2 regions of the Agrobacterium sp. GW821-FHT02D03 genome follow, and region 1 is predicted to be linked to the other one. Evidence: predicted binding sites of a transcription regulator. Region 1 holds the regulator's gene; the other holds the start of a gene.
The links. Region 1 encodes PhoB, which activates phosphate uptake and scavenging genes when phosphate is short. Its sites were predicted from a motif close to TGTCATNNANCTGTCAT; they were not measured.
Positions count from the first base shown of each region.

Region 1 (5,632 bases):
CACCTTCGAAGGTGATGATGCGGAATTTTTCCGGATGGCCGTGCGTGTACTGATAACGGCGTGCCGTCTTGATGGCGCATTCCAGCGCCTCCGCACCGGAGTTGGTGAAGAACACCTTGTCGGCGAATGTCGCATCCGTCAGCCGCTTTGCCAGCACTTCCTGGCCTGCAACCTCATAAAGGTTGGACAAATGCCAGACCTTCTCGACCTGTGCCTTGAGGGATTCAACCATATGGGGATGGCTATGGCCGACCGAGGTAACCGCAACGCCCGCACCGAAATCGAGATATCGCTCGCCGCTTTCCGTGATCAGCCAAACGCCCTCGCCTCGTTCGAAGCGCAGGGGGGCTCTGGAAAACGTATCGAACAACGGCCCGGATTTGGGGGCAGTTTCGGCCATGGCGACATCACTCCTTACGTCAAGTCGGGACAGACGACTGTCAATAGGGCTCGCGGGTTATCCCTGCCCTGAAAATCAAAAATGCCGCCTCGCGGCGGCCTGCATGCTGTCTTCATTGCGAGAGCACTATTGTCACTTCCCCGCCTAATGTCAACAAATCTCGGCACTTCCGGGCAGTTACAAGCCTTGGTAGGTGCTTGCCGCGCAGGCCCGAGGTGTTGCCTTTCTGACTCACAGGGGAAGCAAGTTGGGGAAAACCGGAAAATCGATTCCAGATGATTCCTGCGACTCTTGTCACGGAGTCAACCGACGATTAGGTTAACCGTCAATTACTAGACTGCAATGCGGCGGAACTAGTCACCTACAATCTGGCGAATGGCCTGCGCGTGGTTCACTCCATGGCATAGTAGGTGGATTCTGCCCGAAAACAACGCGACGAGCGGAGAAGCGGCATGAACTGGACGGACGAACGAGTAGAAAAGCTCAAGAGATTATGGTCCGAAGGGCTTAGCGCAAGCCAGATCGCAGCACAACTAGGCGGTGTGAGCCGCAATGCCGTCATCGGCAAGGTTCACCGCCTCAACCTGCCAGGTCGCGCCAAGGCCGGCGGCACGGTCGCCACGTCGCGTCCTGCGCCCAAGCGTCCCGCAGCAGCGCCGCGTCCGGCAAGCTATGCGGCTCCGGCCCGCGCTGCGACCAGCCGTCCAGCACCGGCCCGTAGCTCTGGTGCCCTCGCTTTCAAGGAAGACATGGACATCGACACCGTCGAGCCCATGGAATATGTTCGTTCTTCCAACAATGTCGTTATCCCGATCTCGCGTCGCCTGACGCTGACGGAACTGACCGAGCGCACCTGCAAGTGGCCGGTGGGCGACCCGCTCAAGGACGACTTCCATTTCTGCGGCTGCGAGGCGTCTGAAGCCTCGCCCTACTGCAAGTTCCACGCGAAGATGGCCTACCAGCCGGTCAGCGAACGCCGCAAGGCGTAAGGTCTGTCTCAGAACCAATTCAGAAAGCGGGCTTCGGTCCGCTTTTTTATTGGGCGGTCTCCAGCTTTGCCAAATAATCCAAGCTTGCCTGCAGCAATAATCGCGCCCAGACTATCATCATGGACGCGATCGACACACTGCACGACTATATCTCGGCGCTATGGGCCGGGGCCGTCGACACGCCCTTCCCGCCAATCCCGCGCCGCGCACGTGGCGACGGAACCGTTTACGTCGAATGGCGACGCGGCAGCTACTGGCTGATCTGCGAGGAGCGCGGAGAGGAATATTGGCGTCGGGAAGCCAAGGACATGGACGATGCCGCCTTCCAGTTGATGTCGATCGTGGCGGGAGAAGTGGTGCGCGATCGCGAGCTTGCGGTTCGGGAAAAGGCAGACCGCCAGTCGACCGGCCCGGACGACTATTCGCGCTGGAACTGGATGTACCAGGAGATCGAACTGATGGGCGCGATCAAGGAGAGCTATGGCGCTCGAACTCGAGCCAATTATGCTGAGGTGCTGACCCGCAGCCCGTTGTCTAAGGACGAGATAGACGCCGCGCGATATCCCGTTCCGTCCACATTGATCTGACGCCGGGAAGCCAAGGGCTACCCTCTCTGACACGGCGAGAATAGGAGCGCTTGTACCTTCAAGCAAAGCGCTCCCGAGGCCGATCAGGCTTCCATGGAATAGCCGGCGCCCCGAACGGTGCGAATGACATCCTGCATGCTGGAGAAATTCAGCGCCTTACGCAGGCGACCGACATGGACGTCCACCGTGCGCTCATCCACATAGATATCATGTCCCCAGACACCGTCGAGAAGCTGGGAACGGGAAAACACACGACCTGGCGAGGTCATGAGAAATTCCAGCAGGCGGAATTCGGTCGGCCCGAGACGGACTTCGCGGCTCTTGCGATGGACACGGTGCGTCTCACGATCGAGCTCGATATCGCCGCATTTCAGCACCGAGGACAGGACCTCCGGCTTGGCGCGGCGCAGCATCGCTTTAACGCGCGCCATCAGTTCCGGCGTGGAGAAGGGCTTCACGACATAGTCGTCCGCGCCCGTCGCCAGACCACGAACCCTTTCGCTTTCCTCACCGCGCGCCGTCAGCATGATGATCGGCAGACGTTCGGTTTCCGGCCGCATGCGCAGGCGACGGCAAAGCTCGATGCCGGAGACGCCCGGCAACATCCAGTCGAGGATCAAAAGATCCGGCGTGCGCTCCTGAAGGCGAATCTCCGCCTCGTCGCCACGCGGAATGGTGTCCACGTCATAGCCTTCGGATTCGAGATTGTAACGGAGGAGGACGCTCAGCGCCTCCTCATCTTCGACAACGGCGATTTTTGGCACCATGGCTCCAGATCCTATCTGTCGCTTACTCGGTCACAGCGCCGAGCGTGTTGGAACTATCGTCCTTCGGACGCTCACCTTCCGGCTGGCTGCCAGTGGTCATGTAGTAGATGGTCTCGGCGATGTTGGTGGCGTGGTCGCCAACGCGCTCGATGTTCTTGGCACAGAACAGAAGATGCGTGCAGGTGGTGATGTTGCGCGGATCTTCCATCATGTAGGTCAAAAGCTCGCGGAAGAGCGAGGTGTACATCGCGTCGATTTCCTCGTCGCGCTCGCGGATGGCCTGGGCCTTTTCCGCTGACCGCGTGGAGTAGACGTCCAACACTTCCTTCAACTGCACAAGCGCCAGTTCCGAAAGATGCTCAAGGCCACGCGCCAGTTTGCGCGGAACGCCGGTGCCGGCAACAGCGATGACGCGCTTGGCGGTGTTCTTGCCCAGATCGCCGACGCGCTCCAGGTCTGCGGCAATGCGCAGCGAACCGATGATTTCGCGAAGGTCTGCTGCCATCGGCTGGCGCTTGGCAATGGTGACGATCGCCTTGTCGCCGATTTCGCGCTCGGCGTGATCGAGGATCGTATCGTCCGAGATGACCTTTTGTGCCAGGGCCGCATCGGAATTGACGAGTGCGCGCACGGCATCGGCGCACATCTGCTCGGCCAAGCCGCCCATTTCGGCGATCCGGCGGCTGAGGAACTTCAGCTCCTCATCATAGGCGGACATGATGTGGGAATGTGTCGACATGTTCGTAGTCTCCAGTTTCGAAACGCCCTGTCGCAAGCCTTTTTAGTGGCTCAAGCGACAGGCGCGGTGGGATGCGCAAGCAAGAGCAGGATCAGCCGAAACGACCCATGATATAGTCCTGGGTGCGCTGGTCATCCGGGTTGGTGAACATCTTGTCCGTATCGTTCTCCTCAACCAGGTGGCCGAGGTGGAACATGGCGGTACGCTGCGAAACGCGAGCGGCCTGCTGCATCGAGTGTGTCACGATGACGATGGTGTAGTTGGCACGAAGCTCGTGGATCAACTCTTCCACCTTGGCGGTCGCGATCGGGTCAAGCGCCGAGCATGGCTCATCCATGAGGATGACTTCCGGTGAAACGGCGATGGCACGTGCGATGCACAGGCGCTGCTGCTGGCCGCCGGACAGCCCCGTGCCGGATTCTTGCAGGCGGTCCTTCGCTTCGTTCCAGAGGCCTGCCTTCTGCAGGGCGGACTCGACGATCTGGTCCATATCCGCCTTGTTGCGGGCAAGACCGTGGATGCGCGGGCCGTAGGCAATGTTTTCGTAGATCGACTTCGGGAATGGGTTCGGCTTCTGAAACACCATGCCGACGCGAGCGCGAAGCTCGACGACATCGATGGCAGAATCGTAGATATCCTCACCATCGAGCGTAATCTCGCCGGTGACGCGGCAACCATCGATCGTATCGTTCATGCGGTTCAGCGTGCGCAGAAAGGTGGATTTGCCACAGCCTGAGGGGCCGATGAGAGCCGTCACCGTGTTTTCGCGAACGTTGAGCTTCACATCGTAAAGGGCGCGCTTCTCACCGTAATATACGGAGACGTCCTTGCCGATCATCTTATAGGAAACTTCATTCATTTTCTTGTCCAGCGCCTTTTCAACTGCTGCTTCCGACAACATGTTCATTGTTCCGTTCTCCCTTGCTTCTTATCGCATTTCCGAGCAGAAAACCGGTATCCACATTTCCTCGAAATGCTTTACCAGCGCCGTTCGAAGCGGCGACGCAGCAGGATTGCGCCCACATTCATCACCAGGAGGAACATAAGCAGGATGATGATAGCGCCAGATGTTCTTTCGACAAAGGCGCGTTCGGCTTCATTGGCCCACATGTAGATCTGAACCGGCAGGGCCGTTGCAGGATCAAGCGGGGTCGTCGGGTAATTCGCCACGAAGGCCACCATGCCGATGAGAAGGAGCGGCGCGGTTTCGCCAAGCGCGTGTGCAAGGCCGATGATGGTGCCGGTCAGGATGCCCGGCATGGCAAGCGGCAGCACGTGATGGAAGATGGTCTGCATCTTCGAGGCACCGAGACCGAGCGCTGCGGCGCGGATCGAAGGTGGCACAGCTTTCAAGGCAGCGCGCGTGGCGATGATGATGGTCGGCAGCGTCATCAGCGTCAGCACCAGACCACCGACCAGCGAGGCCGAGCGCGGAAGGCCCATGAAGTTGATGAAGACCGAGAGACCAAGCAGACCGTAAACGATGGATGGCACCGCTGCCAGGTTGTTGATGTTGACCTCGATAAGGTCCGTCAGGCGGTTTTTCGGCGCGAACTCTTCCAGGTAGATGGAAGCGGCAACTCCGATCGGCAGCGACAGCACCAGCACGATCAGCATCATGTAGAAGGAACCGATGAGCGCGACGCCGACACCGGAGGCTTCAGGACGGCTGGATGCACCATTGAAGAAGATGCCGGTGTTGAACTTCTTTTCCAGCGCACCCTTGCCAACCAGTTCGTTCATCCAACCGACCTGCTGGTCGGAGATGCGGCGGTTCTGCTCCTCGCCCGACATATCCACCTGGCCCTTGAAGGCGCTGTCGACATCGCCGGATGCCAGGAGCGACACGGTGCGCGTTGTGCCGATGACGTTCGGATCGGATGTGACGATGTCGCGAAGCTGGGTGCGGACGCTATCGGAAATCAGTGCGTTGACGGCGCGCAGCGCCGTGCGATCCTCCAGCGAAACGCCGAGCACCTTGGCAAGCGAGTTGCGGGCGACGACCGGGTAATTCGCCGTCATCAGCTTAGACGGGTTCTGTGCGCGCACATTGTCCGGATCGATGATCTGCTGCGAAAACTCGACCGGGATCGTGATCATCGTCTGCTGAAAGGCCGTGTAGCCTTTGCCGATGACGGACCAGAGAAGCA
Region 1 covers NZ_JBWKVN010000001.1:2,725,274-2,730,905, forward strand. Annotated here, with positions in the region: gene AC07U5_RS12955 (aspartate aminotransferase family protein) at 1-400, opposite strand, end outside; gene AC07U5_RS12960 (GcrA family cell cycle regulator) at 853-1,389, shown strand; gene AC07U5_RS12965 (Imm63 family immunity protein) at 1,509-1,976, shown strand; gene phoB (phosphate regulon transcriptional regulator PhoB) at 2,060-2,743, opposite strand; gene phoU (phosphate signaling complex protein PhoU) at 2,766-3,482, opposite strand; gene pstB (phosphate ABC transporter ATP-binding protein PstB) at 3,574-4,389, opposite strand; gene pstA (phosphate ABC transporter permease PstA) at 4,461-5,632, opposite strand, start outside.

Region 2 (5,632 bases), 1.5 Mb from region 1:
ATCAGGCGTGTGGCGAAATAGGCCGCAGAGGTCGTGTAGATGAAGGACTGGTTCCACTCGAGATAGATGTTGAAGTTCGGGTAGGTGAGGAAGGTCGGTCCCTTGCGGCCCTGCGGCATGATGAGCGCTGCCTGGAGATTGGCAAACTTCTTGTCGCCATCGCGCGGCGTAACGCCAAGGTTGAACCAGTCACCAGCGGTCATGGTGCCGCCAAGGCCGGATTTTTCCCACGGCAGGTTTTCCGGTACCGAGACCTCCTGGATCCAGGACTCGCCCTTCTTAAAGCCGAGGTGCTGGATGAACTTCGCGGCCGTCAGGATCGCGTCCGGTGAGCTACCCTTGACGTTGACGTGGCCATCGCCATCACCATCGACGCCGAATGCAATAATGTCCTTCGGCAGCATCTGCACCTGGCCGATTTCGCCGGCCCATGCACCGGTGTTGGTCGCAGGGTCGAGATCGCCATGCTGGACCATCTCGGTGAGTGCGATCAGTTGCGGACGGAAGAGCTCCGGACGGCGGCAATCATGCGACAGCGTGACCAGCGCATTGCGGGTGTTGAAATCGCCCTGTACGGCGCCGAAATCGGTTTCCATGGCCCAGAAGGCGGCGATGACGCCGGCGGGCACACCGAACTCGTCCTCGGCGCGCTTGAAGGTGGAGGAATATTCCTGAAGCTTCTTGCGACCCATGTCCAGACGGCCCTGGCTGACGGTGCGCTGTGAGAATTCGAGGAAGGTCTGGCGGAAGACGCCTTGGGCGCGGTCTCGCGAAAGAACCTTCTGGTCGATCTGGGCGCCGGCGAGCGCCTTGTCGACAGCCTCTGCCGATACGCCCTTGCCGACGGCTTCGTCCTTCACGCCCTTGAGGAAGGTCGAAAGATCGCCACCGCAAGGAACCTGCTTCGGATCATCGGGGGAGACGGTTGGGGTCACGGCGAGCGCGGAACCGCAGGACAAGGCAAAAAGAGTGGCAGCAAGAACCAGGCTGCGTTGCGAGAAGCTGAACATCAGAATTCCTCAAATGTGCGATTGGCCCACTGGTTTCCTTCCCTTTGTGGCGGAAGCATGGGCAAGATCGTGAAAGACAATCGCCGAGGTTTTGTTTCGTCGCCCCTGCGATTATTTCGTCGCACATCTGCCTGTATTGGCTCAAAAAGCAAGTCCAAAGCAGGTCGCGCAGAAGTAGTATACGCTTTTGTGCCAACTGAACCCGCTACCCACGGCGGTCTGGCGTTTCGTTCGTCGTCAGCTGCGGGCGTTGGAGGCAGACGCGACCCATGTGCGCCAGTTCTTCTCGCTTCCGGAGAAGACGTTGATGTCGGTCGGGGTGCTGATGCCCGGAATGACGCCCGTGCCGGTATATTGCCAGAAAGCCCATTGGCGCTGCGGATAGATTTCCGATGGATGAGCTGCGACCGAACGAACCCAGAAATGATAGTTCTTGAACTGGCCGACCAGATTGTCCCGGTGGAAATCGACGCTGGTATAGATGATCGGCCGCTTGCCGTAGTAGGTTTCGATGCGGGTGAGGAAGCGCTGGATTTCGGAGCGAACCACATCGGGTGACGGCCGCGTCTTGCAGGTCGGGGAGGCGGGGTTCCACTCCACATCGAGTACCGGCGGCAGCTTCATCGATTCCTTCGGAACGTTGCGGATGAACCAGTCGGCCTGCGCATCGGCGGGCGCGCAGAAGTAATAGAAATGATAAGGCGCGTGCGGCACACCGGCGGCGGCCGCGCCGCGCCAATATTCTTCGAATCGGGAATCGAGACGATCGGTACCTTCGGTCGCCTTGATGAAGGCGAAGGATACGCCGGACTTGCGCACGGTCGCCCACTCGATTTCGCCATTCCATTTGGAAACGTCGATGCCGTGGACCTCGTGCCTGTGTGGCGAATCGCGCCCGAAATCGTGCGGATCGTTATCCTTGAACTTCGGTCGTGCGACCGAGGCCGTCTCCAGGAAATCGTAACTGGTCGAGGTGCAGCCGCTAAGGACCAGCAAGGTGCCAAGAAGAGCCGGAATGAGCCGCCGCATGATGTTCCCAGTTGAATGAGTTCCCGCCGATTGCGCGCGCCGGCTCATTGGCCGGCGCGGCATATCGTTAATCCGCATTTACCATAACAGGGTAAACAAGCGGTTATGACAAGAGGACGGATGAGAATTCATTCCTGAGCGGTGAGGCTGCTTTCTCAAATTTTCGGCATTGTCAGAACGGCACGCCATGCATAGCCGCGGGCGAGCGGCTCGAACTCCAGGGATGCATTATGGCTTCCGGCAAGCGTCTCGAGCACGTAGCGCAGGTTTGCACGCGGCGTGACGTGGAACTTCGTCAGCCACGCCTGCAGCAGGCTGCGGAACCAGACGGGCAGGTGTTCCTGCTGGCCGAAATCGACGATGTGCAGTGATCCGCCCGGCGCCAGGGACAGGAGGGCACGTTCCACGGCCTTTTCCCATTCGGGAATCATCGAGATCGCATAGGAGATCATGATGCGATCGAACCCTTCGCTGCGACCGAACTCTCCTAGTCTGAAGGTGGTGGCGTCGGAAACGCGTAGCGTCGGACGCGCCACCTTGCCCGCGAAGTTCTCTGCCGCCGTGGTCAGCATCTCGGCGGAGATATCGAGACCATAGAGCCTGGCCAGCGGAAAATGACGGGCGGCGAGCAGTAGATTGCGGCCTGTGCCGCAGCCGACCTCCAGAAGGCTGCCGCCATGGGGAACATCCAGACGTTCAATCGTGCGGTCACGGCCGAGCAGATAGTATTTGCGGGTGATGTCGTAAATGTGCCGCTGATGGCGGTACATTCTGTCCATCATGGTCGCATGCTGGGCGTTTGCGAGGCCGACGCTGTCTCCGATGCTCTTCATGCCGATGCCCTCTGATAGATGTGGAAGCCGCCATAGATGGCTGACCGGTCCTTTGCATTGAGTTCAAGGGAGCGGTCTTCGAGATAGGACCATTGGGCACGGATATCGGCAGATAGGCGGCCTTCGATGACACTCTTTTCTGCCGCCGTGCGGAAGATCACGCGTGCGTCGGGTGTCGCGGTACGGCTGATCTGGGCCCATAGCTCGTTGATCTGCACGTCGCTCATCCAGTCCTGCGCATCGAGCAGAACATAGCGATCCACCGACGAGGCGGGTTTGGACGCAAGAAGCTCGGTGAAGGTGGCGTGATGGACGGTGACGCGATCGGCATTCTTGCGAATGGCGTCATAATATTCGGGTTTCAGATAATCCGGTAGCGTCCCTTCGCCGGCATCGGGGTAGCGGCGGGCAAAGGCCTGCCAGGCAAAGTAGTTGTCTTTCAGGGAGAAGTCGCAGGCGAGCTTTTCCAAGCGTCTGCGCAAGACGGGCGCGATGGTGTTGCCGTCCGAGAGGCTGGCAAGCTCGTCATATTGGCGCGGTGGAATGCCAAGGCCGAAGAGCGAGCTCTTGCGCTTGGTCAGCCAGCGGATCATCGGCTTGTCGAAGAGAGGCGCCACTTTCTCATCGAAGAACTGACGCTGCTCCTCCATCGAGCGGGTCTTTGCAATATCCTGGAGCTTGACGCCGTGCAGGCGCGCCAGGAGGTGTCCGGCGCCGATGAAGCGGCCGAGCAGTCCGGTACGGTAGATGTTGCGATCGAAAACGGAGATGCGACGGCGTCCCGCGATTGTGCGCTTCGACCAATAAGCGCGTGTCTGCGCGTCGAGGTTCGGGGCGATAAAGCGGTCATAGCCTTCGCTGTTGGAGCCGATATTGGCCTTGCCGAATTGGCGCACGACATCGCCATGGCTCGGCAGGTGGCGGAAGGCAGCGAGCTTCAGCCGATTGAGAGCAATGTGGTGGGGATTGAGATCGACGACGTCGATGCTTTTCGGGCTCTGCGACAGGTAGGCGAGCGCATTGCAGCCGCCCGAACCGATAGTCACGATGCTATGACCTTCGCAAAGCTCCATGGCCTGCATGTCGACATCCGGGTCTTCCCAGATTTGCGGATAGACGAGGCCGGAAAACAGCATGCCGAACAGCCGCTCCGACAGGCCGCTGGTCGAAAGCGCCTTGTGCTGGAGAAGGGCGGCCTTGAGCTTGGTATTCTTGCTGAAGCCGGTTTTGGGGGCAGCACTCGTCATATGATTCCACCTATCGTTCGGGTGACAGGCGTGTAGCGTCAGGACGCAACAGTTTAATGACGGGAGGAGCGGGAGGCAGTCGCAACGTTAGCCCGCGTTGATACAGACGGTGCCCGGAGCAATGCCGCAGACGCCAAAAGGCGTTCGACTGCCCTTTGTTCAAGGGCAGGTCAGATCATAGAGAGTTGAGGGATTAGAGCGTTCTGCTACTGACGCAGGACGTGGAGCATGTTCTTGCGCTTGGCGTCGTAATAATAGCCGCGGGCATAAAGACGCACAGCGCCGTCACGATCGTTCTCAGATACCTTCCACGCACCGCTCAGATATTTGACGGCATAGCGCAGATTTGTCTCTGCATCGAAAAGACCGGAGGCGGGGCCACTGAAACCCATGGAACGGGCGGTGGCATGCTTGATCTGCATCAGGCCAAAGTGGCCACGATTATAGGCGCCGGGATTGTAGCGGCTTTCGCGCATGACGACGCGGTGCACCAGATCTTCAGGCACGCTGTACATGGTGGCGTATTTGGAGATCAGACCGCTGAGCTTCTCGCGACCGACGGGCTGCGGCCCGGTGCTGAGCCCCTCGCGCGTGCTGATCGCAGCCAATGCTGCGTTCTGCGGGGCGGAAGCGTAGGCGAGAACGGTGCTGTCAGGCCTGGGCAGCGGCACGATCGTTTGCGCGCGCACCATGTCTTCCGTCAACTGCACAGGGGCCGCCGATGGCGTACCGGGTGGTGGCGGGGCCGGTGGGAAGGAGCCCTTGACGGCTACGACCTGCGGCAGGGATGCGGTGGCGGAGGTGTTTGCTGCGGCCTGAAGGCCGGCGGCGTGATTGGTCGTCATTGCCGTCGCGGCAACTGGCGTTGCGCCAAGCGATGCTGCCGTTGTAGCCGATGCCATTTGTGGCGTGCCGGTCGGCGATTGCATCTGTGCGAAGATTGCGGCTGCGGCTGCAATTTCTGCTGCCGGGGGAAGGGCGACACGACCGCCCTTTAGGGCCGGCGTGGAGGGCATAGGGGTTGTCGCGGAATTGGATGCGACCTGAACCGGGGAGGCCGCGTCGGCTGTCGGCGCGTTGGTCGCTGCCGCTGCTACGGTGCCGGGCTGATGGCCCTCGGTCGTCGTTTGCGTGCCGGGCGCTACCGTACCTGCCGCCGTTGCCGGCGCTGCGACGGGTGCGGCTGCAATCTTGGGGGAATGAACGTTGGAATTCGCTGAATATTCGACGCTGGTGCATCCTGCCAAGGCAAGCGTCAAGCCCATGGTGGACGACAAAAGTGACGCCGATTTACGGCGCAAATTGCCAGAAAATATCATGCTGCCGCCTCTACTTTGCCTGCCCGTCGATGCCCCCGTATCAAACGAAGCACGCAGTCTCCTGGGCGGATCATTAACCTATCGTAAGGATTCCGGCAAGACGGGAGGCGTCAGATGTGTTTCAGGCGGCGATGCGACGGTAGCCAGCAGAGACGGCGCGGCCGGTAATGAAGCGCGTTCCGCGGTTGTTTCGG
Region 2 covers NZ_JBWKVN010000001.1:1,254,559-1,260,190, forward strand. Annotated here, with positions in the region: gene AC07U5_RS05820 (lytic murein transglycosylase) at 1-1,010, opposite strand, end outside; gene AC07U5_RS05825 (glycoside hydrolase family 25 protein) at 1,248-2,039, opposite strand; gene AC07U5_RS05830 (class I SAM-dependent methyltransferase) at 2,195-2,872, opposite strand; gene AC07U5_RS05835 (BtaA family protein) at 2,869-4,119, opposite strand; gene AC07U5_RS05840 (transglycosylase SLT domain-containing protein) at 4,326-5,438, opposite strand; gene AC07U5_RS05845 (LysE family translocator) at 5,560-5,632, opposite strand, start outside.
Region 2: the regulator PhoB is predicted to act here: its motif matches at 4,165-4,181, upstream of AC07U5_RS05835 (BtaA family protein).